DNA from 3 places in the Rhodobacter sp. 4.3.4 genome. Region 2 is predicted to be linked to each of the others. Evidence: riboswitches for the same ligand, from Rfam matches in the RefSeq annotation. Region 2 holds a riboswitch; each other region holds the start of a gene.
The links. Region 2 has a riboswitch for thiamine pyrophosphate ahead of thiM (hydroxyethylthiazole kinase). Riboswitches for the same ligand answer to the same signal wherever they lie in the genome.
Positions count from the first base shown of each region.

Region 1 (10,477 bases), 120 kb from region 2:
CAGCGTCGGGATGATCGTCGCGGGCTGCCCCAGCGCCGAGGCATAGCGCGCGGCATGGCAGGTGTCGGGCGAGCGGTTTTCCAGCACGCCGGTCTGGAACACCGGCTGCGTCAGATGCGGCACCGGCGCGGGCTCGGCGGCGGCTTCTTCTTCAGGCGAAGGGCCGCAGGCGGTCAGGCTCAGCGCGGCAAGGGCAAGAAGGGCATATTTGGTGAGCATGGTCTTCCATCCGGCAGATGCGGCAAGGCCGCGAAATCGCCCTTTCTATACAGGCCGGAAAGGCGGAAGAGAACCCGGCTTGCAGGGATCGGGCGGCTTTTTCCGTCATTTGCCCAGATAGGCGGCAAGGGCGGGCGGCGGATCGGCCAGAAGGCCCGCGGTGGCGGCGGGCGCATGGGCGATGCCCTCGGCCACCAGCACGGTCTGCGGGCAAAGCGCGATCGCATCGGCGGGCTCGTGGCTGACCATCAGCACGGTGGCGTGCTGCTCGGTGGCGATCTCGGCCACGAGCGCCAGCATGTCGGATTTGAGCGCGGGACCCAGCGCGGCAAAGGGCTCGTCCAGAAGCAGAAGCGGTTTGGCCCGCAGCAGACAGCGCGCCAGCGCCACCCGGCTTTGCTGCCCGCCCGAGAGCGTCGCGGGCCGCCGATCCCCCAGACCCGAAAGCCCGACCCGATCCAGCGCTGCCGCGATCTGCGCGTGATCGGCGCGGGCCAGCCGCAGCTTTGGCGAAATCCCAAGGCCAAGGTTCTGCGCCACGCTCAGATGCGGAAACAGGTTCTGGTCCTGAAACAGGATCGAGAGCGGCCGCGCCCCCGGGGCCAGATCGGTGATGTCGGTGCCGCGCCACAGGACCTGGCCGCGGCGCGGTGCCAGAAACCCCGCCAGCGTCGACAGCAGCGTCGATTTCCCCGCGCCCGAGGCGCCCAAAAGCGCCACCCGCGCCGTTTCGGCAATGGCGAAATCCGCACTCAGGCTAAAATCATCCTGTTCTATCAGGATCTTATCGAGGGTCAGCATGGGCTCCGATCCGGTCAAAGGTGGCATAAAGACCAAAGGTCAGCGCCATCAAAAGGCAGGCGGCGCCCGCGGCCTGATCCATCCGGTAGCTGCCCATCAGCTGATAGACGGCGAGCGGCAGGGTCTGGCTGCGGCCATCCGAGAACAGCGCGATCGCGCCCAGATCGCCCATCGAAAAGGCCGCGGCAATCCCCGCGGCAAAGCCCGTCGGCCGTGCAAGCCGGGGCAGGGTGAGGAAGCGCAGCCGGGCCAGCCCCCGCAGGTTCAGGCTGTCGGCCAGACGGTCGTAATCGGCCTGCAGCGCGCGCACCTCGGGCAGAAGCAGGCGCAGGGCAAAGGGCAGGCTGAGCGCGGCATTGGTCAAAAGCGTCACCGGCAGGGCAAGCGCGGTCGGCGCCACGAAAGGCTGCGCGATCAGGAACAGCCCGGTGCCCAGCACCAGCGAGGAGGCCGCCATCGGCAGCATCGCCGCGGGTTCGGCCCAGATCCGGCGCGGCGCGGCCAAAGCCAGCGGCAGCGCCAGCACCATCGTCAGCGCCGCAGCGCCGATGGCGAGCCAGACCGAGGTGAAAGCCGCCTGCCAGACCTGCCCGGGCAGATCGGCCAGCGCGGGCAGCCCGCGCAGCGCGATGGCGGCCAGCGGGGACAGCAGGAAGGCCGCGGCGGCACTGAGGATCAGCGCATCCCCGATCCGATGCGGCCGCCCCGGCGCCAGCTGCACCGGCAGCGCCCGATCGAGCCCGGCGCCAAAGCCGGGCGGCAGCGTCAGCCGCGCCGCGATGCCCAGCGCCGCCAGCGCCAGCGCCACCTGCAAAGCCGAGAGCGCCGCGGCGCGGCCCAGATCGGCGTCAAAGCGGAAGGCCTGATAGATCGCCACCTCGAGTGTCGAGGCGCGGGGACCGCCGCCCAGCGTCAGCGCGACGGCAAAGGACGACAGGCAGACAAGGAAAATCGCCAGAAAGGCCCCGGGCAGGACGGCGCGCAGCATCCGCGCCTCCAGATGCCGTGCGATCTGCGCCGGGCCAAGGCCAAGCGACAGCGCCAGCCGCACCCGCTCGGCCGGGATCGCCTGCCAGCCCTGCAGCAGCATCCGCGTCGCCAAGGGCAGGTTCAGGAACAGATGGCCGATCACCACCCCCCAGGGGCCGTAAATCGAGACCCCGGGCAGGCCAAGGGCGTCAAGCGCGCCATTGAGCAGCCCGCGACGGCCGAAGATCGCCAGAAGCCCCATCACCGCGACAAGGGTGGGCAACAGGAACGGCGCCCCAAGCGCCGCGATGAACAGGCTGCGGCCGGGAAAGCGGCGCCGGTGCAGCGCCCGGGCGAGCGGGATCGCCAGCAGGCAGGAGAACAGGGCCGAGAGCCCGGCCTGCCAGAGCGTGAAGCGCAACGCCTCCAGATCGGCGGTGGTCAAAGCCGAAAGCCCCCCGGCGCGGAGGATCACCGCGCCGAGGGGGGCCAGCACCAGCGCGGCCACCAGGACCGCCGCCGATGCCGCCGGGATCATTTGCCGAAATTCGCGCGCCATTCTTCCAGCGCCGGGCCGCGCAGCGCCTCGGCCTCGGCTTCGCTGTAAAAGAAGGTTGTCGCGGGCCGGGGCAGGGTGGCGAAGCCCTCGGGCAGGACGCCCGGTTTCTCGATCACCGGATAGGACCAGTTCGCCGTGGCGATCATGCCCTGAAACGTATCTGACAGGACGTAATCCATGAATTTCTGTGCCAGCTCCGGCTGATCCGAGGTTTTCAGCTGTGCCACGAGCTCGGTGTAGAAATAATGCCCCTCGGGGAAGATCGCCGCCGCCTTGCTGTCATCCTGTTCGGCGATGCGGTGATAGGCGGGCGAGGTGGTGAAGGACAGCACCATGTCGGCCTCGCCCTCGGTGAAAAGCCCGTAAGCCTCGGACCAGTCCTGCGTCACCGTCAGCACCTTGGGCGCAAGCTTCGCCCAGGCCTCGCCGGCCTTGTCGCCATAGATGTGCTTGACCCAAAGCAGCAGCGCGAGGCCGGCGGTCGAGGACCGCGGGTCCTGAATGACGACCTTGAAGGCGCCTTCGGGGGCGTCGAGCAGCTCGGCAAAGGATTTCGGCGGGGTGGTCAGTTTCGTCTTGTCATAGACAAAGGCGACCTCGGACCAGTCGAAGGGCAGGAACGTGTCATCTTCCCAGGTGATCGGCAGGGTCAGGCGCGACAGATCCTGATGATGGGGCGCAAACAGGCCCGTGGCGCGGGCGCGGGCGGTGATGTCGGTATTCAGCCCGATTGCCACATCGGCCTCGGTCTTCTCGCCTTCCAGCATCAGCCGCGGCAGCACATCGCCCGCGACGAAGCGCAGATCGCAGCCGCACTCGGCCTCGAAACCCTTTTCAATCGCCGGGCCGGGGCCCCATTCACTGGTAAAATACTCGGGCGCATAGACCGTCAGGACGGGTTTGTCCTCGGCCAGAGCAGGGGTTGCGGCAAGCACGCAACCCGCCAGCATCAGAGCAGTTTTCATCTTTCTCTCCAATGGCTTGACGGGCGGGGTCAGGCCGGGAGAGCGCCCGGATACCTTCCCTCCGCCGGTCTTAACCGGTTCAGGTTCAACGGGTTTGCGCAAGCGCATCTCAGCCCCTGTCAGAGCACCCCGAGGTGGGACGGGACCATAAGGCCCGGCGCGAAAGCCGCAAGCGAAAACTGTGTTTTGCGGGGGGCGAGGGGGCGGGGCGGGGCGCTACTTTTCGGCCTTCTTCTGCCAGCGCCCGCTTTCCTCGCTCCAGTATTGCGCCGCGGTGCCCGCCCCGGTCAGCGCCTTCCACTGATCGCGGGCACGGGCGACGGCGGTTTCGTCGCGGCCGTCAAACAGGATCCAGACCCGTTCGGCCGCCGCCACCTCGGCGGGGGTGACCTCGGCGCCGTCAAGGGTCATCACCGCCTGCCGCCCCTCGGGGCGCGGGGTGGTGGTCAGCAGCACGGGTTGCAGCGCATCATGCGGCCCGCCCGCCAGCCCGTGCGGCAGGAAGTCTTCCTCGGGGCCAAGCCAGAGTTTCTGGTCAAGCCAGTCCATCCGCTCGGGGGACACCCCGCGCAATTCCACCCGCCAGCCCTGCGCCAGCGCGCGGGTGAGCAGCGTTTCGACCACCCCTTCGACCGGCGACTGGGTGACGTGATAGAACAGCGCGGGCATGGGCTCAGGCCTCGAAGCGGCTGCGGATCAGCCGGTCGAGCGTCATCACCCCCCAGCCGGTCGCGCCCTTGGGGGCCAGCGGGCTTTCGCCCGGCGGCAGTGCCACGCCCGCGATGTCGATATGGCACCAGGGCATATCGGGCTTGATGAAGCGCTTCAGGAACGCCGCCGCGGTGATCGCGCCGCCCCAGCGCCCGCCGGAGTTCTTGATATCGGCCAGACGCGACTTGATCAGCGGATCATAGCCGGGCGTCAGCGGCATCGGCCAAGCGCCTTCGCCCTCGGCCTTCGCGGCGCTCAGAAGATCGCCCGCAAGCTTGTCGTCATTGCTGAAAATGCCCGCATGATCATGGCCAAGCGCCACGATGATCGCGCCGGTCAGCGTCGCCAGATCGATCACTGCGGCGGGGGCGAAACGCTCCTGCGCATACCAAAGCACATCGGCCAGAACCATCCGCCCCTCGGCATCGGTGTTGACCACTTCGATCGTGTCGCCTTTCAGGCTCTTGACGATATCGCCCGGCCTTTGCGCCCGCCCGTCGGGCATGTTCTCGACCAGACCGACCAGCCCCACGACATTGGCGCGGGCCTTGCGCAGCGCCAGCGTGCGCATCACGCCCGCGACAACGGCCGCGCCACCCATGTCCATCGTCATTTCTTCCATGCCCGCCGCGGGTTTGATCGAGATGCCGCCGCTGTCGAAGCAGACGCCCTTGCCGACCAGCGCCAAGGGCGCGGCATCGGGCTCGCCGCCCTGCCAGCGCATCACCACGACCTTCGACGGGCTGGCCGACCCTTGGCCCACCGCCAAGAGCGCGCGGAAGCCGAGTTCCTCCAGCGCGTCCTCGTCGAGGATCTCGACTTCAAGGCCCAGCTCGTGCATCGCCGCCAGCCGCGCGGCGAAATCGTCGGTGGTCAGGATATTGGCCGGTTCGTTCACCAGATCGCGGGTGAAAAAGACGCCTTCGGCCAGCGCGGCATGCGGCGCGGCCGCGGCGGCGACGGCCTCGGGGGCCGCCACCATCATCTCGACCGGGCCGAAGGGCTTTTTCGGCTCGCTCAGGTAATCGAAACGGTAGGCCCGCAGCGCCAGACCAAAGGAAATGTCGGCGGCGCGCGGATGCGCTTCGGCAATCACCAGAGCGCCTTTCTCGCCAAGCCCCTTGGCGATGCTTGCGCCCGCCTTGCGCGCCTCGGCCACGCCGGCGCGGCGGTCCAGCTTCACCAGGGCCAGCGTCTCGCAGGCCAGCCCGCCCGGAAAGCCCAGATCGAGCGAATCACCCACCGCCAGCTTGCCCCAGCCCTCGGAGGCCAGCGCCCGCCGCACCGCGCCCCGCGTCAGCCGGTCCAGCTTGCGCCCCATCACGCCGAGCTTGCCCTCGGGCGGCACGATCAGCGCCAGACGGCCTTCACGGGCGGCAAGGGTCTCGGCATCGGAGGCGGTGAAACGAAGGGCGACGGGGTGGATCATGGCAGTCCCTGCGGCTGGTTGGTTCGGCGCAAGCCTAAGCGGCGCCACCGCGCTTGTATAGCCGTGCGATGATGGGCGGGAAGCTGCACCGGCCCGGGTCTTCGGGCTTTTCCCGGCTGTGATCCCGCGCTAGAGAGGGGCAAACCCCGCGGGAGAGATCCGACATTGAAACGCCTGGACCGATATCTCCTGTCCCAGCTGATGGCGATCTTCGGATTCTTCGCGCTGGTGCTGGTCTCGGTCTATTGGGTGAACCGGGCGGTGCTTTTGTTCGACAAGCTGATCGGTGACGGCCAGTCCGCCTGGGTGGTGCTGGAATTCACCGCGCTGACCCTGCCCAAGGTGATTTCGCTGGTGCTGCCGGTGGCGGCCTTTGCCGCCGTCCTTTACGCGATCAACCGGCTTTCGGGCGAATCCGAGCTGGTGGTGATGCAATCGGCGGGGGCGAGCCCGTGGCGGCTGGCGCGGCCGGTCGCGGTCTTCGGGCTGATTGTCGCGGCGCTGATGCTGGTGCTGGTGCATGAGCTTGTGCCCGCCGCCCGCGCGCGGCTGGCCGAGCGGCAGGCGCAGGTGTCGCAAGATGTCACCGCGCGCTTTCTGACCGAGGGCAGTTTCCAGACCCCCACCGCGGGCATCACCGTCTATATCCGCGAGATTTCCGATCTGGGCGAGCTTCTGGACATTTTCCTTTATGATGCCCGCGGCGAGAGCGCCGAGACGATCTATACCGCCGAAAAGGCGCTGATCGTGCCCTCGGAGGCCGGGCCGAAGCTCGTCATGTTCGATGGCACGGCGCAGACGCTGCGGCCTTCGGACGGCTCGCTGGCGCTGACGCGCTTTGCCGATTTCACCTATGATCTGGGCGGCGCGATCGGCACCGGCCTGCGCGGGCGCATCGACTGGGAAGAGGTGCCCAGCCGCGATCTGATCGCGCCGGGGCCGGAGCTGCTGGCGGCGACCGGCTCGACGATGGCGGCGGCGCGGCTGGAGTTGCATGACCGGCTGGCGCAGCCGCTTCTGGCGCCGGTGGCGGCGCTGATCGCGGTGGCGGCGATGATGCTGGGCGGGTTTTCGCGGCTGGGGCTGTGGCGGCAGATCGGGCTGGCGGTGCTGGCGCTGATCGGGCTGCAGTCGCTGTCCAATCTGGCCACCTCGATGACCCGCGCCGATCCCGAGCTTTGGGCGCTGCCTTACATGCCCGCGCTGGCCGGGCTTGCGGGGGTGGTGCTGGCGCTGTCCTGGGCCGGGCGGCGGCGCAGGTCGCCCCCCCTGACGGCGGCGGAGGGCCGGGCATGACGCTGTCGCTTTATATCGCGCGCCGTTTCGGGCAGGCCTTTCTGATCGTCGCCGGGGCGTTCTGGGGGGTGCTGTTCCTGATCGAGATGGTCGAGCAGATCCGCCGTCTCGACCCCGCCCGCGGCGCGCTGTCGGATGCGGCGCGGCTGGCGGCGCTGTCGGTGCCCTCGACGCTTTACACGATCTTTCCGCTCGTCGTCATGCTCTCGGGCGTGGTCGCTTTTCTCGGTCTGGCGCGGTCTTCGGAACTGGTGGTGATCCGTGCCGCCGGGCGCTCGGCCTTGCGGATGCTGCTGGCGCCGGTGACGGTGGCTTTGCTGATCGGCGTCCTGCTGGTCGCGGTCGGCAATCCGATCGTTTCCGCCACCAGCCAGCGCGCCGAGGAGATCGAGGGCCAGCTGCGCGCCGAGGGCCGCCAGACCGTCTCGATCGGCCGCGAGGGGCTGTGGATGCGCCAGGGCACCGCCGATGGCGGGCAGGCGGTGATCCATGCGATGCGCGGCAATGCCGATGCCACCGCGCTTTACCAGGTCACCTTCCTGCTGTTCGACGCCAAGGCCGGGCCGGTGCGCCGGATCGATGCCGCCTCGGCCTGGCTGACGCCCGGGTCCTGGGTGCTGACAGAGGCGAAGGACTGGCCGCTGGGCCGCTCGACCAACCCCGAACGCGACGCGACGCGGGCGCGGACGCTCTCGCTGCCCTCGACGCTGACCGCCGAAAGCATCGCCGACAGTTTCGGCGCCCCCTCGGCGATGCCGATCTGGGAATTGCCGGGCTTCATCCGCGCGCTGGAGGAGGCGGGCTTTTCCGCGCGCCGCCATATCGTCTGGCTGCAGGTGGAGCTGGCGCAGCCGCTGATGCTCGCCGCGATGGTGCTGGTGGCGGCCGGCTTCACCCTGCGTCCGGCGCGCTTTGGCGGCACCGGCGGGCGGGTGATGCTGGCGCTTCTGGCCGGACTTGCGCTATTCTTCCTGCGCAATATCGCTCAGGTTCTGGGAGACAACGGGCAGATCCCCGCCGCGCTGGCGGCCTGGGCGCCGCCCGCCATCGCCCTGATGCTGGCGCTGACGCTGGTTCTGCAGCAGGAGGAGGGATGATGCGCAACCGCCGCTTGCGGCACTGGACGCTTGGTTCGGCGCTCGGTTCGGCTCTGGCGCTGACGCTTGCCGTCCCGGCGCAGCCGCAGACCCCGGCCGCGCCCGCCCCCGCGCTGGCGGCTCCGCTTTATTCCGATGCCGCGACGCTGCTCGCCGACCGGATCGAGGTCACCGGCACCGACCGGCTGATCGCCTCGGGCCATGTCGAGGTCTATTGGCGCGAACACCGGCTGACCGCCGACCGCATCCTCTATGACAAGGCCAGCGACCGGCTGGCGATCGAGGGGCCGATCCGGCTGGTGCAGCCGGGAGCGACCGGCTCGGTGATCCTTGCCGATACCGCCGAGCTGAGCCGCGATCTGCAAAACGGCGTGCTGAGCGGCGCGCGGATGGTGCTGTCGCGCGAATTGCAGCTGGCGGCGAACCGGATGGAGCGGCAGGACGGCACCCGCACCGTGCTGCGCGAGGTCGTGGCCTCCTCGTGCAAGGTCTGTCTGACCGATCCCGAACCTTTGTGGGAGATCCGCGCCCGCACCATCACCCATGACACCGAAACGCGCCAGCTTCTGTTTGAAAGCGCGCAGTTCCGTGCCATGGGCGTGCCGCTGGTCTGGTTGCCGCGGCTGCGCATGCCCGATCCGACGGTGGAGCGGATGTCGGGCGTGCTGCGTCCGACCCTGCGCACCACCTCGCTTCTGGGGCCGGGGCTCAAGGTGCCCTATTTCCTGACCTTCGGCCCCTCGGCCGATCTGACGGTGACGCCCTATCTGTCGGCGAATTACACCCGCACGCTCGGGCTGCGCTACCGTCAGGCGCTGCGCAGCGGTAGTTTCGAGATCGAGGGCGCGGCGAGCCGCGATTCCATCCGCGAGGGCAAGACCCGCGGCTATCTGTTCGGCACCGGCACTTTCGCGCTGCCCGCCGGTTACACGCTCGGGCTGCAGCTGCGGATGGTCTCGGACCCGTCCTATCTGCTCAATTACGACGTGACCGAGGATGACCGGCTGTGGTCGGGGGTGACGCTGGACAGGGTGCGCCGCGACGAGTTGATCCGGGCGAAGATCGGCAAGACCCATTCGCTGCGCGAGAGCGAAAGCAACGAGACCGAGCCGATGCGCTCGGCCGATGCCGCCTGGACCCGGGTCTGGCGGCCCGGGCTGATCGGCGGCGAGCTGAGCTTCGAGGGCAGCCTGCATGCGCATTGGCGGGCCTCGGGCCTGGCGACGGACGGGCCGGATGCCGGTGATGCCGCCGACGGGCGCGACATGACGCGGCTTTCGGGCGTGGCGGAATGGCGGCGGAACTGGCTTCTGGGCGGCGGCCTGCTCGCCGCGCTGGAGGGCGAGCTGGCGATCGACGCGACGGCGGTGCGGCAGGACAAGGATTTTTCCGGCGAAAGCCTGCGCGCGCTGCCCTCGCTTGGGGTCGAGCTGCGCTGGCCTTTGGTGAAAAGCGAGGGCCGCGCGGTGCAGGTGATCGAGCCGGTGGCGCAGATCATCTGGAGCGGCAAGAGCCTGAAACAGCTGCCCGACGAGGACAGCCTGCTGACCGAATTCGACGAGGGCAACCTGTTTGACTTTTCCCGCTATCCGGGCGGGGACCGGCGCGAACGCGGCACGCGGGCGAACCTTGGCCTGAGCTGGACGCGGCATGATGCCTCGGGCTGGTCGCTGGGGCTGACGGCGGGGCGGGTGTTCCGGCTGGATGACCTTGGCGATTTCGTCGAAGGCTCGGGGCTTTCGGGCACCAGTTCGGACTGGCTGATCGCCACGCATCTGAGCACGGCGGGCGGGCTGGTGGTGTCGAACCGGATGCTGGTCGATGACGATCTGGACTTTGACCGCGATGAATTGCGGCTGGCCTATCTGGGCGAGCGGGCAAAGGTGGCGGCGGGCTATCTGTGGATGCGCGAGTTCGGGGCGGTGTCGAAAACCTCGGAGCTTTTGTTCGAATCCGACTGGCAGCTGCGCCGCGGCTGGTCAACCGGTTTCGACACCCGCTACGACCTGATCGCCGACCGCGCCGCAAGGGCCGCGCTGGGGCTGCAATATTCAAACGAATGCGTCACCGTCGATCTTTCCCTCTCGCGCCGGTTCACGTCCTCTACTAGTGTGGAGCCCGAAACCGACTTCGGCCTGTCGGTCACGCTGGCGGGCTTTGGCGCCGGATCGGGCGGCAACCGGACCGAGCGGGTCTGCCGGCGCTGAAACCGGGCCCGGATGCGCGGCCCGCGCAAGGAAACGACGAACGGATGACGGAACGAATGATGCGGCATTTTCCCTCGCTTCTCGGATGGGTTCTGACGGCCGGGCTGGCGCTGGGCACCGCCGCGCCGCTGCAGGCGCAATCGGCGGGGGATTTCGCCCCGGCGATCACCGTCAACGGTCTGGCGATCAGCGGCTATGAAATCGCCCAGCGCGCCCGCTTCATG
Region 1 is NZ_CM178967.1:2,644,192-2,654,668, reverse strand. It holds gene AC4PTB_RS13020 (hypothetical protein) at 1-219, opposite strand, end outside; gene AC4PTB_RS13015 (thiamine ABC transporter ATP-binding protein) at 325-1,020, opposite strand; gene AC4PTB_RS13010 (thiamine/thiamine pyrophosphate ABC transporter permease ThiP) at 1,004-2,548, opposite strand; gene thiB (thiamine ABC transporter substrate binding subunit) at 2,524-3,513, opposite strand; TPP riboswitch at 3,553-3,655, opposite strand; gene AC4PTB_RS13000 (DNA polymerase III subunit chi) at 3,730-4,182, opposite strand; gene AC4PTB_RS12995 (leucyl aminopeptidase) at 4,187-5,653, opposite strand; gene lptF (LPS export ABC transporter permease LptF) at 5,819-6,949, shown strand; gene lptG (LPS export ABC transporter permease LptG) at 6,946-8,046, shown strand; gene AC4PTB_RS12980 (LPS-assembly protein LptD) at 8,046-10,253, shown strand; gene AC4PTB_RS12975 (peptidylprolyl isomerase) at 10,298-10,477, shown strand, end outside.
Region 1: it holds a riboswitch for thiamine pyrophosphate, as region 2 does, so the genes downstream of both, thiB (thiamine ABC transporter substrate binding subunit) here and thiM (hydroxyethylthiazole kinase) in region 2, are expected to answer to the same signal.

Region 2 (10,477 bases):
TTTCGAACACCCGCAAGGGCGGCGGCAGCACGAAGGCGGGCACCAGCGCCGCGGCGCAGACCGCCTGCCACAGCGCGAAAATCGCCAGAACCGGCCAGATCCGCGCGCTCATGGCCGCCGCATCCGCGCCAGAAGCGCCGCCGCCGCCTGCGCCAGCCCCGGATCGGCGAGCGGCACCGGACGCGGACCGGGCAGGGGCGGGATCTGGTGCAGCAGGGCATCTTGCAGCAGCAAAACCCGGTCGCCCAGCCGCAGCGCCTCGGTCGGATCATGCGTCACCATCACCACGGTCTTGCCCGCAAGACAGGCCGCCGCCAGATCCTGCATCGCCGCGCGGGTGGGGGCATCGAGCGCGGAAAAGGGTTCATCCAGCGCCACCAGCGCGGCATCGTCGGCCAGCACCCGGGCCAGCGCCAGCCGCTGCCGCTCGCCGCCCGACAGCGCCTCGGGCCGGTCGGTGCCGCGGCCCGCCAGCCCGACGGCCTCCAGCAGCGCCTCGGCCCGGGCGCGGGGCAGGGGCTCGCCACGCAGCCGCGCCATCAGCCGCAGATTGCCCAGAACCGACAGCCGCGGCTGCAACAGATCGGCCTGCGCCATCCAGCCGATGCGGTCGGGCGCCTGCCGGGTCCCCTCCAGCCGGGCCGCGACGGGCAGCCCGGCCAAAAGCCGCAACAGCGTCGATTTCCCGGCGCCCGAGGCCCCCAGAAGGCAGGTCCAGCCGGGGGTCAGCCGCAGGTCAAGCTGGCGCAGCAGCGGGCGATCGCCCAGCCAGACCTGACCCGCAAGCGCGACGGTCATTTGCCCACCGCGATCGTCTCCACCGGCGGGGCGGTGGCGATCAGCCCGGTCTCGACCAGAAAGACGCCGAAATCGCGGTAGCGCGCGACATCCAGCGCCGCCGGATCGCGGGCGAAATGCGGCCAGGTGTCGGGCCAGGCCTTCGCATTCAGCGGGTCATCCAGTTCCGCCGCATGGGCGCGGAACGTGTCCCAGCCCGCCTGCGGATCGGCGGCGATCTCGGCGGCGGCGCGGCCGGTGGCGGCCAGAAACCGGGCGATGCGGTCATCCCCCGCCAGATCGGCGCGGGCGAGATAGATCAGCTCGTCATAGGCGGGCACGCCGTTTTCCTCGGGCAGGAAGCAGCGGCCCTGATGGCCGATGGCCGCCATCTGATGCAGCTCGAAATTGCGAAACGCCCCCGAGACCGCCGCGACCTGCCCGGTCGCCACCGCGGGCGTCAGCGCGAAATTGACGTTGATCGTCTCGACCTCGGCGGGATCGACGCCGTTGTGGCGCAGCATCCGCTGCATCAGCGCCGCCTCGATCCCGGCGAGCGAATAGCCGACCTTGCGACCGCGCAGATCGGCCATCGTCCGCACCGGCCCCGCGGCATCGGCCATGACGCAGTAAAGCGGCGCATCGATCAGCGTGCCGACCCGTTTCAGACCAAGCCCCGCGGCGTGCTGCAGATAAAGCTGCGGCTGATAGCTGACTGCCAGATCGACCTGCCCGGCGGCGGCCATCTTCGGCGGGTCCGAGGGATCGGCGGGCGGGATCAGCGTCACATCGAGTCCGGCCTCGGTGAAATAGCCGCGCTCGGCGGCGACGATGATCGGCCCGTGATCGGGGTTCACGAACCAATCGAGCATGACCGAGAGGCTCTCGGCGGCCTCGGCCCGCGGCGCAATCAGCAGCAGGGCAAGCAGAAGGGGTTTCATCTTACGACCTTTGGGCAAAGAAGTGATCCAGCGGGCCATGGCCTTGTCCGACCGAAAGCCGGTCGGCCGCGGCGATGGCGCGCAGGGTATAGGCGCGGGCGGCGGCGGCGGCCTGGCGCAGATCGGGGATGCGGGCCAGCTGCGTCGCCAGCGCCGAAGACAGGGTGCAGCCGGTGCCATGGGTGTTCTGCGTTTCGACGCGCGGCGCCTCGAACCAGAGCTCGCCCTGCGCATCCAGCAGCAGATCGGGGCAGATGGCCCCGGGCAGATGCCCGCCCTTGAGATAGACCGCCCGCGCGCCGAGCACCCGCAGCCCGCGCGCCTGCGCGACCATCTCGGCCCGGCCCTGCGCGACGGCGCAGCCCAGAAGATCGGCCGCCTCGGGCAGGTTCGGGGTGATCACCGCGGCGCGCGGCAGCAGGATCTGGCGCAGCGCCGTCACCGCCTCGGCGGCCAAGAGCCGGTCGCCGCCCTTCGCCACCATCACCGGGTCCAGGACGAGAGGGGCGGCAAGCCCCCCGAGCGCCGCGGCGACGGCGGCGATGGTCGCGCCATCGCCCAGCATGCCGATCTTCACCGCATCGATGCGGATATCGGCGCGGATCGCGGCGATCTGCGCCGTCACCATCTCGGGGCGGACCGGATCGACGCCGGTCACGCCGCAGGTGTTTTGTGCGGTCAGCGCGGTCAGCGCCGCCATCGCATAGCCGCCATTGGCGGAAATCGCCTTGAGATCCGCCTGAATCCCCGCCCCGCCCGAGGGGTCGGAGCCGGCGATCGAAAGAATGTTGGGGATCATCCGCGCCTCCAGTCCTGCACCAGCGCCCGGCAGGCAGCCTCGGCGTCGGGGGCGCGGGTGACGGCGGACACCACGGCCATCCCGGCGACGCCCGCGGCTTTCAGCGCCGGAATGTCGGCCCGGGTCAGCCCGCCGATGGCGAGCGTGGGCACCGCGACCAGCCGGGCGATCCGGGCCAGACCGTCAAAGCCGAAGGGTGCGGCGGCATCGGGTTTCGTCGCCGTCTCGCGCACCGGCCCGGCGCCGATGTAATCGACACAGCCGAGCAGGGCGCGGGCCTGCGCCTCGGTGTCGATCGAAAGACCGAGCAGCATCCCCGCCCCGATCCGGGCGCGGATGGCGACGGGGTCGCCGTCGCCTTGCCCGATATGCAGCCCGTCCGCCCCGGCGGCGATCGCCACCTCGATCCGGTCATTGAGGAAGAGCTTCACCCCATGCGCCCGCATCTCGGGCAACAGCTGCCGGGCGAGCGCCAGCAGCTCGGCATCCGAAGCGGTCTTGTCGCGCAGCTGCACCGCACGGGCGCCGCCGCGAGCCGCGGCGCGGGCCTGATCGGGCACGGAAAGCGCCGCGCCCGGGTCGGTGATGACGTAAACCGGCCCGATCATGCCGCGCTCACCTTTGCCCCGGCACTCAGCGCCTCGGGCGTCAGATTGGCCAGCGCGTCCAGGAACGCCACGGCGAAACTGCCCGGGCCTTGCGCGGTCCGCGCGGCGATCTCGCCCGCCAGACCGTAATAGGCCATCGCCGCCACCGTCGCCTCAAGCGGCTTTTGCCCGACCAGAAAGGCCGCGATCACGCCATTGAGCGAACAGCCGAGCGCGGTCACCTGCGGCATCAGCGCATGGCCATTGCCGATGCGGAAGGCGCGGCTCCCGTCGGTGACGTAATCGACCGGCCCCGAGACCGCGACCACCCCGCCGGTCTGCCCGGCCAGCTGCACCGCCGCCGTCTCCGCCGCCGCGACGGTGTCGCGCGCATCGACGCCATGCGCCTGCCCGCCCAGCCCCGCCAGCGCGAGGATCTCCGAGGCATTGGCGCGGATCACCGTCGGGCGCAGATCAAGCAGCCGGGCGCAAAGATCCTTGCGGAACTGCGTCGCGCCGATGCCGACCGGATCGAGTACCCAGGGCCGGTCGAGCCGCCGCATCACCCGCGCCGCCTGCACCATGGCTTCGGCCCAGTTGGCATCCGCCGTGCCGATATTCACCGACAGCGCATTGCAAAGCGCGGCAAATTCCGTCACTTCGGGCAAGCCATGCAGCATCGCGGGCGAGGCGCCCACCGCCAGCTCGATATTCGCCATCACGTTCATCGCGACGAAATTGGTGATGTTGTGCACCAGCGGCGCGGCGGCGCGCATCCGGGCAAGCTGCTGTCCGACATCTGCGAACGGTGCGGTTTCGGTCATCGGTCCTCCCATGACGCGGAAGACCGAAGCCGGGCGGGCAGGGACCCGGCACCGGTTGCGGACTCCCTACGCCAGCATGATCTGGTTCAGGTTCAAAGGGTGCTTCTCAGCCCGGATCCCCGGACGCCCCTGTCGCAGCGGCAAGGAAGCACGGATGGCGGGGCTTGTCCAGTAGCCCCGGTGCGGGCGCCGGTGCGGGGTCAGGGCGCGGTCGCGCGCAGCCGCGCCTCGGCCCGGGCGAGGTCTTCGGGGGTGTTGAGATTGGCGAAGGGATCGGGCGTCGTGTCGAAGGGCACGGCGACCGCCCCCGCCAGACCGGCGCGCATCCGCCGCTCGCCCGCGGCGAAGAGCGCGTCGATCCGGGCGCGGTCCGCCACCGGCCAGAGTGCTGCGGTGTAATGGTTGCGCCCGAAGCTTTGCGCATGGGCGGGACACCCCGCCGCGGCCAGCCGTTCCACCAGATCGGCGGGCAGAAACGGCGTGTCGGTGGCCACGCTGACCAGCGCCCCGGCGCCCATCCCGACTGCCCAGTCCAGCCCGGCACGGATGCCCGCCAGCGGGCCAAGCCCCGATTCCCCGGGCCAGTCGGGCAGCACCGGCAGGCCAAGGCCGAAGCGGTCCGGGTCGCCATTGGCCGAGATCGCCACCGCGGCGACCTGCGGCGCGAGCCGTTCCAGCACCCGCGCGATCAGCGGCAGGCCCAAAAGCGGCAGCAGCGCCTTTTCGCGCCCCATCCGCCGCCCCTGACCGCCCGCCAGAATGACCCCCACGATCCGCATGCGCCGCCTTTCGCCTTGCCCCTCCGCCGTCCCGTGCAGCCCCACTTTCTTGCGCGACGCCGTCGTGCTAGGCAAGGCCATGACACAAAGCCCCATCCCGACGAAGCAGCAGATCCTCGACTGGATCGCCGACAACCCCGATCAGGGGGCGAAACGCGATATCGCCAAGGCCTTCGGCCTGAAGGGCGCGGCGAAGATCGAGTTGAAGCGCCTTTTGAAAGAGCTGAGCGCCGAGGGCCAGATCACCCGGCGCAAGAGCCATTATCATGATCAGGCCAGCCTGCCGCCGGTGACGGTGCTCGAAATCCTGCCCGCCGATGGCATGGGCGATCTTTGGGCGCGGCCTTTGGAATGGGCCGGTCCCGGCGAGGCGCCGCGGATCGCCTTTCTGACCCGCCGCGACGATCCCGCCGTGGGGCCCGGTGAACGCGTGCTGGCGCGGATTGCGCAAGGCCCCGAAGGCCCCGAGGCGCGGCTCATTCGCAAGCTTGGCCAGGCGCGTCATCGCATCGTCGGCATCTTCCGCAAGGGGGCGGAAGGGGGGCGGATCACGCCCATCGACAAGGGCGAGATGAATGAATGGATCGTGCCGCCCGGGGCGACGAGTGATGCCCGCGACGGCGAATTGGTCGAGGCGGAACAATCGGGGCCGAAGGGCCGGATGGGCCTGCCGCGGGCGCGCATCGTCGAGCGGCTGGGCGATCCGACCGCGCCGCGGGCGGTGTCGCTGATCGCCATTCACCAGCACGGCATTCCCGACGATTTCCCCGATGAGGTGATCGCCGAGGCCGATGCCGAAATCCCCGCCGCTTTGGGCGACCGCGAAGACCTGACCGGCCTGCCTTTCGTCACCATCGACCCGGCCGATGCCCGCGACCGCGACGACGCCTGTTTCGTGGCCCCCGACGACGATCCGGCGAACCCGGGCGGGTTCCTTCTGTGGGTCGCCATTGCGGATGTTGCGCATTACGTCCGCCCGGGATCGGCGCTGGATCGCGAGGCGCGCAATCGCGGCAATTCCACCTATTTCCCCGACCGGGTGGTGCCGATGCTGCCCGACCGGCTGTCGGGCGATCTGTGTTCCTTGCACGAACATGTGCCGCGCGCGGTGCTGGCGGTGCGGATGAAGGTCTCCTCCGAGGGGCGCAAGATTGCGCATCGCTTCACCCGCGGCATCATCCGCTCGGTCGCCTCGCTCGAATATGCGCAGGTGCAGGCGGCACAGGATGGGCGCCCCGATGACAAGACCGCGCCCTTGGTCGCGGAGATCATCGCGCCGATCTACGCCTGTTACCGGGCGCAGACCCGGGCGCGGGCCCTGCGCCAGCCGCTGGAGCTTGACCTGCCCGAACGCCGGATCGAGATTGACGCGGCGGGCAAGGTCGCCTCGGTCAAGTTCAAGGAAAGGCTGGATGCGCACCGGCTGATCGAGGAATTCATGGTGCTGGCCAATGTCGCCGCGGCCGAGGAGCTGGAACGGCTGCGCCGCCCGCTGCTTTACCGCGTGCACGAGGAGCCCTCGCCCGAGAAAATCGATGCGCTGCGCGAGGTTGCGCAGGCTTCGGGGTTTTCGCTGGCGAAGGGGCAGGTGCTGAAGACCGCGCATCTGAACCGGCTTCTGAACGACGCCGAGGGCAGCGAGTTTGACGAGCTGATCAACATTTCCACCCTGCGCTCGATGACGCAGGCCTATTATGCGCCGCAGAATCTGGGGCATTTCGGGCTGGCGCTGCGGTCTTACGCGCATTTCACCAGTCCGATCCGGCGCTATTCCGACCTGATCGTGCATCGGGCGCTGATTGCCGGGCATGGCTGGGGCAAGGATGGGCTGAGCCGCGACGACATCGCCCAGCTGGAAGACACCGCGCAGCACATCTCCGAGACCGAACGGCGCTCGATGGCGGCGGAACGCGACACCACCGACCGCTATCTGGCGGCCTATCTGAGCGAGCGGGTGGGCAGCGAATTTACCGGGCGGATCAGCGGCGTGCAGAAATTCGGCGCCTTCGTGAAGCTGGATGAGACCGGGGCGGATGGTCTGGTGCCGATCCGATCCGTGGGGCGGGAATTCTTCCATTACGACCGCGAGGCGCAACAGCTGATCGGCGCCGACAGCGGCATCACGCTGGGCATCGGGCAACGGGTGCTGGTGCGGCTGGCCGAGGCCGTGCCGGTGACCGGCGGGCTGGAGCTGGAATTGCTGGAGCTCGAAGGTCAGGCGATGCCCGGCGCGGGCAGGGGCGGCAAGCGGCCGTTCCGTCCGGGGCGGAAATCCGTGGCCTTCAAGGCGAAGGAACGGGCGATTTCGCGTAAAGTGAAACGCACCCGCAAATAAGCGGCGAGCAACAAAAGGAAAGGGCCGGGGAAATCCCCGGCCCTTTGTCTTGTCAGACGGTTCAGCCGATCGCGACGGCTTTCACGTCTTCGTCCACATAGGGCAGATATTGCGCGAAGTTGTCGGCGAACATCTTCACCAGCTTCGCCGCCTGCGCGTCGAAGGCGGCCTTGTCGGCCCAGGTCTCGCGCGGGTTCAAGAGCTTGCTGTCCACGTCATGCACCGCGACCGGGACTTCGAAGCCGAAGTTCGGGTCCTTGCGGAACTCGACATCATGCAGCGAGCCGTCGAGCGCGGCGGTGAGCAGCGCGCGGGTGGCCTTGATCGGCATCCGCTTGCCCACGCCAAAGGCACCGCCGCTCCAGCCGGTGTTGACGAGCCAGCACGAGGCGCCATGTTCGGCGATCTTCGCGGCGAGCAGTTTGCCATAGACCTCGGGACGACGCGGCATGAAGGGCGCGCCAAAGCAGGTCGAGAAGGTCGGAACCGGCTCGACGATGCCCACTTCCGTCCCCGGCGTCTTCGAGGTGAAGCCCGAGAGGAAGTGATACATCGCCTGCGCGGGCGTCAGACGCGCGATCGGCGGCAGCACGCCGTAAGCGTCGCAGGTCAGCATGATCACGTTCTTCGGATGGCCACCGAGCGCGGTATCGGACGCGTTGCCGATATAGTGCAGCGGGTAAGCGCAGCGCATGTTTTCCGTCAGCGAGCTGTCGAAGAAGTCAAGTTCCAGCGTTTCCGGGTCGAAGACCATGTTTTCGACCACGGTGCCGAACATCGAGCAGGTGTTGTAGATGTCCGGTTCCGCTTCCTTCGAGAGGTTGATGGTCTTGGCGTAGCAGCCGCCCTCGAAGTTGAAGATGCCCTTTTCCGACCAGCCGTGTTCGTCATCGCCGATCAGCACGCGCGACGGGTCGGCCGAAAGCGTCGTCTTGCCGGTGCCCGACAGGCCGAAGAAGACGGCCGAGTCATCGGGGTTGTCGATCGCATGGTTGGCCGAGCAGTGCATCGCCATCACGCCCTTGCCGGGCAGGATGTAGTTCAGAAGGGTGAACACGCCCTTCTTGTTTTCACCGGCATAGGCGGTGTTGCCGATCAGGATCAGCTTCTTGTCGAAGTTGAGCGCGATCACCGTTTCCGAACGGCAGCCATGGCGTTCCGGGTCGGCCTTGAACGACGGGCAGTTGATGATCGTCCATTCCGGGTTGAACGTGTCCAGCTCTTCGCGGGCGGGGCGGCGCAGCATGGTGCGCAGGAAAAGCCCGTGCCAGGCCAGTTCGGCCACCAGACGCACATCGAGACGATGCGCCGGATCGGCACCGCCATAAAGATCCTCGACGACGAAATCCTTGCCCTTCATATGCGCCAGCATGTCGGCATGCAGCACGTCGAACTTGGCCGGATCCATCGGCTTGTTGTTTTCCCACCAGATCGTGTCTTCGACGCTGGCGGTGCGGACGACGAACTTGTCTTTCGGCGACCGGCCGGTGTGCTTGCCGGTCGAGCAGTAGAAAGCCCCGCCCTTGCCAAGCGTGCCTTCCCCGTTCTTGAGCGCCAGTTCGATGAGCGCGGGTTCCAGCAGGTTGTAATAGACGTTGCCGAGACCAGTGATGCCCTGATCTTCCAGCTTCTTCGCCGGGTTCACGCGTCCGATGCTCATGTTTCGCTCCCGTTGCCGCCCTGCGGCGCAGTGGTTCCTCGCGGCGCCCGTTACGGGCGGGCACCGATCCGCGCAAGATTGTTGCGGATGGCGCCCTATACCATGGGGCAATTGCGAAGGAACAGCAGGGTTTGTCGCAGCTAGCGCAAACAGAGCCGATTTAGCGCCATCATCGCGAAGAGGTGAGACAAATTAGTCAAACCTTCGCTTTTTTGCATTGAGATGATTCCCGCAGCGGGGGCGATTCGCACATCGCGGTTGATTCCGGGGGCCGGAAAGCGGACAATGGCGGCAATCATAATACAGGCAGTATGAGGTGCAGCACATGTCGAGGATCGCGCTGGTCGATGACGACCGCAACATTCTGACGTCGGTCTCGATGACGCTCGAGGCGGAGGGCTACGAGGTCGAGACCTATAATGACGGTCAGGCCGCGCTCGACGCGTTCAGCAAGCGGCTGCCCGACATGGCCGTGCTCGACATCAAGATGCCGCGGATGGACGGGATGGAACTGCTGCAGCGGCTGCGGCAGAAGACGACGATGCCGGTGATCTTCCTGACCTCGAAGGATGACGAGATCGACGAGGTTCTGGGCCTGCGCATGGGCGCCGACGATTACGTCAAGAAACCCTTCAGCCAGCGGCTTCTGGTCGAACGTATCCGGGCGCTTCTGCGCCGGCAGGAGGCGATCTCGACCGGCGAAGCGCCGGTGGCCGAAGATACCAAGGTGATCGTGCGCGGGTCCCTGTCCATGGACCCGTTGCGCCATTCGGTGACCTGGAAGGGCCGCGAGGTGACGCTGACGGTGACGGAATTCCTGCTGCTGCAGGCGCTGGCGATCCGGCCCGGCTTCGTGAAAAGCCGCGATCAGCTGATGGATGTCGCCTATGACGATCAGGTCTATGTCGACGATCGCACCATCGACAGCCATATCAAGCGGCTGCGCAAGAAGATGCGCACGGTGGATGACGATTTCTCGGCGATCGAGACGCTTTACGGCATCGGTTATCGTTACAACGAAGAATGACCATTGCCGGATTTCTTGCAGCAAGGCGGGGGGATGTGATCAAGGCCGCGAAATCCGAGACGGATGTGGTTCTGGGCGAGGACTGGGTCGCGCCCTCGGGCGCGGTCGATGAGGATCTGGCCCGGGGCCGGGAACGGCGCAGCTTCATTTCGCTGAACCACTCGCCGCTCGCGCGCAAGATCATCACCTTCAACCTGCTTGCCATGCTGGTCATGGTGGCGGGCGTGCTTTATCTGAACCCGTTCCGCGACAGCCTGGTGTTTCAGCGCGAAAGCGCCATCGTCAGCGAGGCCGAGCTGATCGCCGATGTCTTCGAGGCGCGGATGCCGCTGGCGGCGCCGGTCAATTTGGCGGCGGCTGACGGGATCGATGTCGTCGAGGTCATGCGCGGGATCGAACTGCCCGAGGGGACGACAGTCTATGTCTTTGATGCGGCTGGCAATCTGCTGGCGGATTCCGCCGCGGTCGGCACCGCGCCGCGCGAAAGGGTCGAGGGGCTCGGCATCGACACCCGCTCGACGCTGATCACCGATCTGCTCAACAGCGCCTGGGACTGGCTGACCCGGCTGGCCCATCGCAATCAGGCCTCGGCGGTGCCCGTCGATACCCGGGCGATGGCCGAGGCGCTGGTGCCGCAGGTCGCAGCCAGGCAGACGGTGATGGCGACGCGGCGCGACACCTCGGGGGCGACGATCTTTTCGGTGGCGACCGGGCTTTTCCAGAACGGCAGCCATGTCGGCACCGTGGC
Region 2 is NZ_CM178967.1:2,761,864-2,772,340, reverse strand. It holds gene AC4PTB_RS13670 (ABC transporter permease) at 1-112, opposite strand, end outside; gene AC4PTB_RS13665 (ATP-binding cassette domain-containing protein) at 109-798, opposite strand; gene AC4PTB_RS13660 (ABC transporter substrate-binding protein) at 795-1,718, opposite strand; gene thiD (bifunctional hydroxymethylpyrimidine kinase/phosphomethylpyrimidine kinase) at 1,720-2,517, opposite strand; gene thiE (thiamine phosphate synthase) at 2,514-3,125, opposite strand; gene thiM (hydroxyethylthiazole kinase) at 3,122-3,928, opposite strand; TPP riboswitch at 3,974-4,069, opposite strand; gene mobA (molybdenum cofactor guanylyltransferase MobA) at 4,129-4,707, opposite strand; gene rnr (ribonuclease R) at 4,787-7,042, shown strand; gene AC4PTB_RS13630 (phosphoenolpyruvate carboxykinase) at 7,104-8,702, opposite strand; gene AC4PTB_RS13625 (response regulator transcription factor) at 9,028-9,729, shown strand; gene AC4PTB_RS13620 (stimulus-sensing domain-containing protein) at 9,726-10,477, shown strand, end outside.

Region 3 (10,477 bases), 1.5 Mb from region 2:
TGATCGCGCGGATGAAGGCCGCCGCCGAGGCGCGCAAGGCGGCGGCCCAAAAGCCCTGATCTGCGGATCGGGCAGGGGGGCTGTGCGGGAAATTCACCCGTCAACCCTTGACCTTGGCGCGTTCAGTGCTTCAATTGGTCGCAACAGAACCCGAGTAAAAGGATCGCTCAAATGGCTTTCGAACTTCCTGCCCTTCCCTATGCGCATGATGCCCTGGCGTCGCTGGGCATGTCGAAGGAGACGCTCGAATATCACCACGACCTGCACCACAAGGCCTATGTCGACAACGGCAACAAGCTGATCGCGGGCACCGAATGGGAAGGCAAGTCGGTCGAGGAGATCATCAAGGGCACCTATTGCGCCGGGGCCGTGGCGCAATCGGGGATCTTCAACAACGCCTCGCAGCACTGGAACCACGCGCAGTTCTGGGAAATGATGGGGCCGGGCGAAGACAAGAAGATGCCGGGCGACCTGGAAAAGGCGCTGGTGGAAAGCTTCGGCTCGGTCGCGAAATTCAAGGAGGATTTCGCCGCTGCGGGCGCCGCGCAATTCGGCTCGGGCTGGGCCTGGCTGGTCAAGGACAGCGATGGCGCGCTGAAGATCACCAAGACCGAAAACGGGGTGAACCCGCTCTGCTTCGGGCAGACCGCGCTTCTGGGCTGCGATGTCTGGGAGCACAGCTATTACATCGACTTCCGCAACAAGCGCCCGGCCTATCTGACCAACTTCCTCGACAAGCTGGTGAACTGGGAAAACGTCGCCTCGCGTCTGTGAGGCGGACAGACGGATGAAGAAACCGGCCCCCGCGGGGGCCGGTTTTGTTTTGACCTCTCTTTGGCTGAGGCCATTGCCGAAGCCACGCAGACCAGTTGCCCCGTGACCGCCGGGGGCCCAAAGGCCCTCGGCCAGCGCCCGCCCCGCCCATGGCGGGCGCTTCTCGCCCGCCGGGGCTGGGCGCTGGCCTCTGTCGCGCTTGGGGCTGACGGCCCTGCGGCAGGCGTTGCCCGCGCGGGCGGGGAAAGGCGGTGCCTTTCCTGATCCGCCCGAAACCGGCTCAGAGCTTCTCGAACCGGCAGGTGAAATGCCGCATCAGCTTCGGCTCCTTGACGATCCGGTAGCCGCGCAGGCTGTCCTTGGTTGCCGCCAGCTCCTCAAAGGCCTCGATGATGTAATCGGCATGGCTTTGCGTATAGGTCCGGCGCGGGAAGGCGAGCCGCACCAGATCCATCGCCGCCGGTTTCTCGGACCCGTCCGGCTGGCGGCCGAACATCGCCGTGCCGATCTCGCACGACCGCACCCCGGCGATCTCATAAAGCGCAACGGCCAAAGCCTGCCCCGGATATTCGAGCGGCGGAATCTGCGACAGCCAGGCCCGCGCGTCGATGAAGACCGCATGCCCGCCCGCGGGCTTCACCACCGGCACCCCCATCGCATCCAGCCGCTCGACGATATATTGATGCGTGCGGATGCGGTAGCGCAGGTAATCCTCGTCGACGATCTCGACCAGACCCTGCGCCAGCGCGTCCAGATCGCGGCCCGCCAGCCCGCCATAGGTCGGAAAGCCCTCGGTGCGGATCAGATGGCCGCGCGCCTCCTCGGCCAGATCGTCATCGTTCAGCGCCAGCCAGCCGCCGATATTGCCGAACGCATCCTTCTTCGCCGACATCGTCATGCCATCCGCCACCGCGAAGCAATCGCGCACGATCTCGGGGATCGAGCGCTCTGATTGCCCCGCCTCGCGGGTCTTGATGAACCAGGCGTTTTCCGCAAAGCGACAGCCGTCGATGACGAAAGGCTTGCCATACCGATGCGCCAGATCGGCCACGGCGTGGATATTGGCAAGGCTCACCGGCTGGCCGCCGCCCGCATTGTTGGTGATGGTGATCATCACCAGCGGCACTTCGGCGTGATGCGCCTCAAGGTAAGCCTCGAGCCGCGCCAGATCCATGTTGCCCTTGAACGGATGCAGGCTTTGCGGGTCCTTGCCCTCGGCAATTACCAGATCGTCGCCCATGGCGCCCGAGGCCTCGATATTGCCGCGCGTGGTGTCGAAATGCGTGTTCGAGGGGATGCGCTTGCCCGGCCCGCCGAAGATCGAGAACAGGATCGCTTCTGCCGCGCGGCCCTGGTGCGTCGGGATGATGTGCTTGAATGGCATCAGGTTCTGCACCGCCGCCTCGAAGCGGAAGAAGCTGGGCGAACCGGCATAGCTTTCGTCACCCTGCATCATGGCGGCCCATTGCAGCGATGACATCGCGCCGGTGCCGCTGTCGGTCAGAAGATCGATCAGCACGTCATCCGAGTGCAGGCCGAAGAGGTTGTAGCCGGCCGCGCGCGCCAGACGTTCACGCTCGGGGCGCGAGGTGAGGCGGATCGGCTCGACCGATTTGATGCGGAAAGGTTCGATGATGGTTTTCATCACGGGGCTCCTGTCGATGGCCCCATGAAGCCGTGGCAACCGTCGCACGATGGGGCCGCAGCGTCGCGGTTGCCCGAAGACCCGGACCGCGCTCGACGCCCAAAGAGGTTGCAGGATGAAATCTTGCATCGCGCGTCATTTCCGTCAAGTCAGGCGGTGGGATCGGGATTGACGGACGCCCCGGGGCGGGGTTCTGTGGCCGCCTTGGCGCAGGGGAGATGCGGATGACGGACACCACGAAGGGTTTTGTCGCGATGGTGGCCGCCTGTTGTGTCTGGGGTCTGTCGGGGATCTATTACAAGGCGCTTTCCGAGGTGCCGCCGCTGGAAGTGCTTGCCCATCGCACGCTCTGGTCGGTGGTGTTTCTGGGCGCGGTGGTGGCGGTGCAGGGGCAGGGCGCGGTTCTGGCGCGCGCGCTTTCGGGGGCCAATCTGCGCATCGTGACGGCGGCGGCGGTGGTGATCTCGCTGAACTGGTTCGGCTTCATCTGGTCGGTGCAGAACGGCCGCGCGGTCGAGGCGTCCTTGGGCTATTACATCTTCCCGCTGGTCGCGGTGGCGCTGGGCATGGTGTTTTACGGCGAGCGGATGGGGCGGGCGCAGGCGGTGGCGGTGGCGGTCGCGGCGGCGGCGGTGGGCTGGCTGACCTGGGCGCTGGGCGCGGCGCCCTGGATCGCGCTGCTTCTGGCGGGCAGCTTCGGATTTTACGGGCTTTTGAAGAAGAAGCTTTCGGTGCCTTCGGTGGTCTCGGTGCTGGCCGAGGTGGTGCTTCTGGCGCCGCTGGCCGGGCTGGTGCTGGCGGCGGCGCATTTTGGCTGGTTTGGCCGCGCGCCCGGCTCCGGGCATTTCGGCGATGACCTTGGCCATTCGCTGATGCTGGCCTTTTCCGGGCTGATGACCGGCGGGCCGTTGATGCTGTTTTCCTATGCCGCGCAGCGGGTGCGGATGGCGACGATCGGGCTGGTGCAATATCTCAATCCGACGCTGCAATTCCTGGTTGCGGTCGCGGTCTTCGCCGAGCCCTTCACCCGCGCCCATGCCATCGCCTTTGCGCTGATCTGGGGGGCGCTGGCGCTGTATTCGGCTGCGGCGCTGCGGGCGCGCGGCTAGGGGGCGCTGTCCCGCCGCGACCCGAACGGGCGCAACATCCCGCGGGGGCAGGCTTTGCCGGGCGGCAGAGGTTGACAACTTCCGGCAGAAGCGCGACCTTGGCGCCCTCACCCGGGGGGTCTCGACAAGAGGCTGAGATACTGCTGGCCGGAAACCGATGCCGCGCAGCGCAGTGACCCGATGAACCTGATCCAGTTCACACTGGCGTAGGGATGGTGCACAGGCCGCGCGCGCCCCGCCCCCGGTTTCGTGGGAAGGGAAGCTTCCTGCCGGTCCTCCCATTCGACGCGGAACTGGGTCTCCTACGCCTTGAGCTCTGGAGGCTCCGACCGATGAAAGACCTGACCCCAACCGTCACCACGGGCCCGCTGCCCGGCTCGCGCCGCGTCTGGCATGCGGGCGAACGCCACCCCGAGATCCGCGTGCCGATGCGCGAGATCGACCTGCATCCGACCGCAGGGGAGCCCGCCGTCACCGTCTACGACAGTTCCGGCCCCTATACCGACCCGAAAGCCGAGATCGCCATTGACCGCGGCCTGCCGCGTCTGCGCGAAGCCTGGATCGCCGCGCGGGGCGATACCGAGACCTGTGCCCGAAGCGCCGCGCCGCCCCGGCAGCAGGCCGGTGCCGAAACCGCGCGGCAGGCGCCCGATTTCCCGCAGCCCCCGCGGCCGCGCCGGGCGAGGGGTGGGCAGGCGGTGACGCAGCTGGCCTATGCAAGGGCCGGGATCGTCACGCCGGAAATGGAATTCGTCGCCATCCGCGAGAATCTGGGACGCAAGGCCGCGCAGCAGGCACTGGCCCGCGACGGCGAGAGCTTCGGCGCCGAGATTCCGGCGTTCATCACCCCCGAATTCGTCCGCGACGAGATCGCGCGGGGCCGGGCGGTCCTTCCCGCCAACATCAACCACCCCGAGGCCGAACCCATGGTCATCGGGCGCAACTTCCTGGTGAAGATCAACGCCAATATCGGCAATTCCGCCGTCACCTCGTCGATGGCCGAAGAGGTCGAAAAGATGGTCTGGGCCATCCGCTGGGGCGCGGATACGGTGATGGACCTGTCGACGGGCCAGGACATCCACACCATTCGCGAATGGATCTTGCGCAATTCCCCGGTGCCGATCGGCACGGTGCCGCTGTATCAGGCGCTGGAAAAGGTGGGCGGCATCGCCGAAGACCTGAGCTGGGAGGTGTTCCGCGACACGCTGATCGAACAGGCCGAGCAGGGAGTGGATTACTTCACCATCCATGCCGGGCTGCGGTTGCACATGATCCCGATGACGGTGGGCCGGGTGACGGGCATCGTGTCGCGCGGCGGGGCGATCATGGCCAGATGGTGCCTGCATCATCACCGCGAGAGCTTCCTTTACGAGCATTTCGACGAAATCTGCGAGATCGCCCGCGCCTATGACGTGGCCTTCAGCCTGGGCGACGGGCTGCGGCCGGGCTCGATCGCCGATGCCAATGACGCGGCGCAATTCGCCGAGCTGGAAACCCTGGGCCAGCTGACCCGGATCGCCTGGGCCAGGGATTGCCAGGTGATGGTCGAGGGGCCGGGCCATGTGCCGATGCACAAGATCAAGGAAAACATGGACCGGCAGCTGCGCGACTGTGGCGAGGCGCCCTTTTACACCCTCGGGCCGCTGACCACCGACATTGCCCCGGGCTATGACCATATCACCAGCGGCATCGGCGCCGCGATGATCGGATGGTTCGGCACGGCGATGCTGTGCTACGTCACGCCCAAGGAGCATCTTGGCCTGCCCGACCGGAACGACGTGAAAACGGGGGTGATCACCTACAAGATCGCCGCCCATGCCGCCGATCTGGCCAAGGGGCATCCGGCGGCGCGGATCCGCGATGATGCCCTGAGCCGCGCGCGGTTCGAATTCCGCTGGGAGGATCAGTTCAACCTGTCGCTCGACCCCGACACGGCGCGCGCGATGCATGACGAAACCCTGCCCAAAGAGGCCCATAAGCTGGCGCATTTCTGTTCGATGTGCGGGCCGAAATTCTGCTCCATGCGCCTGAGCCACGACATCCGGGCCGAGGCGCAAAAGGACGGCATGCAGAAGATGGCCGAGAAGTTCCGCGCGGGCGGGGAACTTTACATGCCGCTTGACGAGGCGCCATGAGCGCGGGGCGGGCGCCGGAACGATGGCCGGGCGCGCGCCGCCCGGCGCCAAGGCCGAGCCGGTGAGAATTGCCCCGTAAGTGCTTGAAAAGTAATCGTTAAACTTGCGTCCCGCCGGTGCTGAACGCCCTCAGCCCCGGCGGGGCAGCCCCGTTCCGGTTGTTTCCTCAGCCGAAGGCGGTTTCGAGCGCTTCCTCCAGCGCGGCCACCGTCGCCACCGTCGTCACGCCGTCCAGCAGGCTCTCGCCCGCAAAGCCCTCGGCCACGACATGGGCGTTCAGCGCCAGCAGCGGGTCCCAGTAGCCCTCGGTGTTCAGAAGCAGGATCGGTTTCGTGTGCAGGCCCAGCTGGCGCCAGGTCAGCACCTCGTAGAATTCGTCCAGGCTTCCGGCGCCGCCCGGCAGCACGACGACCGCATCCGAATTCATGAACATCACCTTTTTCCGCTCGTGCATGTTCTCGGTGACGACAAAGGTGGTCAGGTCGCGTTTGCCGACCTCGAGCCGGAACAGGTGTTCGGGGATCACCCCGAAGGTCTTCGCCCCCGCCGCCTGCGCGGCCCGCGCCACCTCGCCCATCAGGCCCACATCGCCCGCGCCGTAAACCAGCCGCCAGCCGCGCGCGGCGAGCATCGCGCCGGTGGCCCGGGCGTCTTGGGCATAGGCGGGGCGGGCGCCCGGGCGTGAGCCGCAGAAGACGCAGACCGAGGGGGCGGATGTGGCGGACATGAGCTGGGCTTTCGTGCTGGAAATCGCGGTGGCGGGTGTTGCTTTTGGCAGGGATACCGGGTCAGATGGTCGCAAGCAAGCGGCGGAAAACGCCGTGGCCGCAAGGCCGCCAGGAGGGAGAGACAGCATGTCCGAGGGCAGGAAGACGGCGGTTGGGGTCGCGGTGGGCGGTGGTGCGGCTGTGGCGGCGGTGGCTGCCGTTGCCGCGCTCTGGTCGCTCGGGCAGGACGCGCCTGAACCCGCCGCTTCAGGGCCTGAACCGGCGGCTTTGCCCTCCGCGGCGGCCCCGGCGCCGATCCCGCAAACCGCGCCCGCGCCGGGGCAACAGGGGGGGGCCTCGGCCGCGCCGCAGGCTCCCGCTGCTGCCCCGCCCGTTTCGCTCCCCGTCGCGGCTGCGCCTGCGACGCCTGCCCCGGTTCCGACCGCGCCGATTGGGCCGGCCCCGCCGGCGCAATCGGCGCCTGTCGCAGAAGCTGCCGTTCCCCCGCAGTCTCCGCCGCCGCCGGTCGCCCGCTTCGACACTTTGCGCGTCACCCCCGCCGGGGCGCTGACGCTGGCGGGCGATGTCGCCCCGGGCGCCAAGGTCGAGCTGCTGCTCGAGGGCGAGGTGATCGACACCGTTACCGCCAATGCGCAGGGCGCCTTTGCCGCCGTCACCTCGGCCGAACCCTCGGCCGAACCGCGGTCCTTGCAGCTGCGGGTGACCGGCGCCGATGGCGTGGCGAAGATGTCCGAGGAAAGCCTGACCGTCGCGCCCAGTCCGCGTGCTTTGGCCGAGGCCGCAACCGCCGAGGGCGCGGCGCCCGAAACCGTCGCGGCCCAGGTCGAAGCGGCGCAGGTTCTGGCCGAAACGCCGCTGCTCACCGATGCCAGCGGCACGCCGCGGCTCCTGGCGGGCGTTTCCGAAACGCTGGTGATCGACACGCTGTCGTTTGCGCCCGATGGCAAGATCACGATTTCGGGCCGCGGCGCGCCCAAGGGGGCGCTGTTGCGCGCCTATGTCGACACTGCCGAGGTGGGGCTGGTGCAGGCGGGCGCCGCGGGCGGCTTCACCCTGCGGCTGCCCGCGGCGACGCCCGGGCCGCACAGCCTGCGCCTTGACGCGCTTGACGCCGCGGGCCGGGTGCTGGCCCGCGCCGAGCAGGGCTTCGAGGGCATCGCCCCGCCGCCGCCCGCCACCGCCGCGGTTGCCGACACCGCCGCCCAGAGCCGCATCGTCACCATTTCCAGCGGCAACACGCTTTGGGCGATCGCGCGCGACACCTATGGCGATCCCTATTTTTACGTGCAGATTTTTGAGGCGAACCGCGACCAGATCCGCGACCCGAACCGGATCTATCCGGGCCAGGTCTTCACCCTGCCCGAGTAAGCCCTTTCGGGTCAAATGCGCGCGGGGGCTGGACAATCGCGCCCCACCCCCTAGGTTGCCCGCACGGCCGCGGCATCCGCCCGGCTTCCCGGACACTCGAGACTTTGGAAGGACGGGCAGATGGCGCCCTCTCAGATCACGCAGGCTGGCAAGCTGGACGCTTCGGAACGGGCGCGGGGCTGGCGCACGATGAAGGCCGTTGCGCCCTATCTGTGGCCCGAGGGGCATGGCTGGGTGAAACAGCGCGTCGTGCTGGCGATGGCCTTCCTGGTCGCCGCCAAGGTGATCGCGGTGCTGACGCCTTTCCTTTACAAGGCGGCGGTGGACGGTCTGGCGGGCCAGGCCCGTGACGAGACCTGGCTTCTGGGCTTTGGCGCCATCGCGCTGACCGTGGCTTACGGGCTGGCGCGGCTGATGTCGGTGGGCTTTGGCGAATTGCGCGACGCGGTTTTCGTGCGGGTGGCGCAACGCGCGCTGCGGGCGCTGGCGCTGGAAACCTTCCAGCACATCCATGCGCTGTCGCTGCGCTATCACATCACCCGCAAGACCGGCGGGCTGTCCCGCGTTGTCGAGCGCGGCGTGAAGGGCGTCGATTTCCTGTTGCGTTTCATGCTGTTCTCGGTCGGGCCGCTGATCCTTGAACTCACGTTGGTCACGCTGATCTTCGCCTTCCTGTTTGACTGGCGCTATGCGCTGGTCGTCGTCGGCACGATCTGGACCTATGTCACCTACACCTTCCGCGTCACCGAATGGCGGGTGGCGATCCGCAAGAAGATGAACGACGCCGATACGGCGGCGAACCAGAAGGCGATCGACAGCCTTTTGAACTTCGAGACGGTGAAATATTTCAGCGCCGAGAAGCGCGAGGCGGCGCGCTATGACGCCTCAATGGAGCGTTACGAGGGCGCGGCGGTGAAGACCGGGCAAAGCCTGGCCGCGCTGAATGCGGGGCAGACGCTGATCATCACCGCGGGGCTTGTGGCCGTGATGGTGATGGCGGCGATGGAGGTGCAGGCGGGCACGCTGACGGTGGGCGATTTCGTCATGGTGCAGGCCTATATGATCCAGATCACCATGCCCTTGAGCTTCCTCGGCACGGTCTATCGCGAGATCCGGCAGGCGCTCGTCGACATGGGCGAGATGTTTGATCTGCTGCACCAACCGGCCGAGATCACCGATGCGCCCGGGGCGAAGCCGCTGGCGGTTTCGGGCGGGGCCATTGCCTTCAAGGGCGTCAACTTCGCCTATTCCCCGGAACGGCCGATCCTGAAGGGGATCGATCTGGCGGTGGCGGCGGGGCAGAAGGTGGCGCTGGTTGGCCCCTCGGGCTCGGGCAAATCCACCATCGGGCGGCTTTTGTTCCGGTTCTACGAGGTGACGGGCGGCGCCATCAGCATCGACGGGCAGGACATTCGCGCGGTGACGCAGGAAAGCCTGCATGCGGCCATCGGCGTGGTGCCGCAGGACACGGTGCTGTTCAACGACACGATCCGCTACAACATCGCCTATGGCCGGGCGAATGCCACCCAGGCCGAGATCGAGGCGGCGGCGCGGGCGGCGAAGATCCATGATTTCGTGATGTCCCTGCCCGAGGGCTATGACACCCAGGTCGGCGAGCGCGGGTTGAAGCTGTCGGGCGGCGAAAAGCAGCGCGTGGGCATTGCGCGTACGCTGTTGAAGAACCCGCCGATCCTGCTTCTGGACGAGGCGACCTCGGCGCTCGATACCCAGACCGAACGCGACATTCAGGAAAGTCTGGATGCGATGGGGCGGGGGCGCACGGTGATCGTGATCGCGCACCGGCTGTCCACGATTGCCGATGCCGACCGGATCGTGGTTCTGGAAGCGGGCGAGATCGTCGAGGAAGGCACGCATGAGGCGCTTGTGGCGCGCGCGGGCCGCTATGCCGCAATGTGGGCGGCGCAATCGGCCGAGGAAGCCGCCGAGGCGGCGGAGTAGGGCAGGGGGGCGCTGCCCTCCTTTCGTGACCGGGGCCGTGGTTTCCCGGCCTTGGCAATGGCGCGGGCTTGCGTATAGATAGGCCAAAGACGAGGAGCCCGGCGTGGATCAGACCGACAGTTTCATTGACGAAGTTACCGAGGAAGTCCGCCGTGACCGGCTGTTTGCGGCGTTTCGCAAATATGGATGGATCGGGGTCGTGGCGATCCTGGCGCTTGTTGGCGGCTCGGCCTATGTCGAATGGGAAAAGACGCAGCGGCAGGCCCGGGCCGAGGCCTTTGGGGACGGCATCCTGAGCGCGCTCGAGGCGGAAAACCCGGCCGAGGCGCTGGCGGCGCTGCCGGTTTCGGGGCCGCAGGACGGGATGCGCAAGCTTCTGACCGCGGCGCAGGCGGCCGAGGATGGCAAGGTCGAGGTGGCGCTGGCGGATCTGCGCGCGGTGGCGGGCGATGCGACGCTGCCCGACAGCCTGCGCCAGCTGGCCCGGCTCAAGGCGGTTCTGGTCGCGGGCGCGGCGATGGGCGCCGAGGAGCGCAGCGCGGAACTGGCGGCGCTCTCCGCGCCCGGGGCGCCGTTTCGCCTGATGGCGATGGAGCAGCAGGCGCTGGCGGCGCTGGCGGCGGGCGACCGGGACGGTGCTATCGCGAAAGCGCGCGAGATCATGGCCGAGGATGGTGTGACCTCGGGCTTGCAACAGCGCGCGACAGAGTTGATTGTGGCGCTGGGTGGCGATCCGGCTGCGAAATGATGCGCCGGTGC
Region 3 is NZ_CM178967.1:1,287,832-1,298,308, forward strand. It holds gene AC4PTB_RS06205 (hypothetical protein) at 1-59, shown strand, start outside; gene AC4PTB_RS06210 (superoxide dismutase) at 172-774, shown strand; gene AC4PTB_RS06215 (tryptophanase) at 1,055-2,419, opposite strand; gene rarD (EamA family transporter RarD) at 2,644-3,528, shown strand; TPP riboswitch at 3,631-3,759, shown strand; gene thiC (phosphomethylpyrimidine synthase ThiC) at 3,861-5,663, shown strand; gene AC4PTB_RS06230 (LOG family protein) at 5,830-6,390, opposite strand; gene AC4PTB_RS06235 (LysM peptidoglycan-binding domain-containing protein) at 6,518-7,759, shown strand; gene AC4PTB_RS06240 (ABCB family ABC transporter ATP-binding protein/permease) at 7,880-9,718, shown strand; gene AC4PTB_RS06245 (hypothetical protein) at 9,822-10,466, shown strand.
Region 3: it holds a riboswitch for thiamine pyrophosphate, as region 2 does, so the genes downstream of both, thiC (phosphomethylpyrimidine synthase ThiC) here and thiM (hydroxyethylthiazole kinase) in region 2, are expected to answer to the same signal.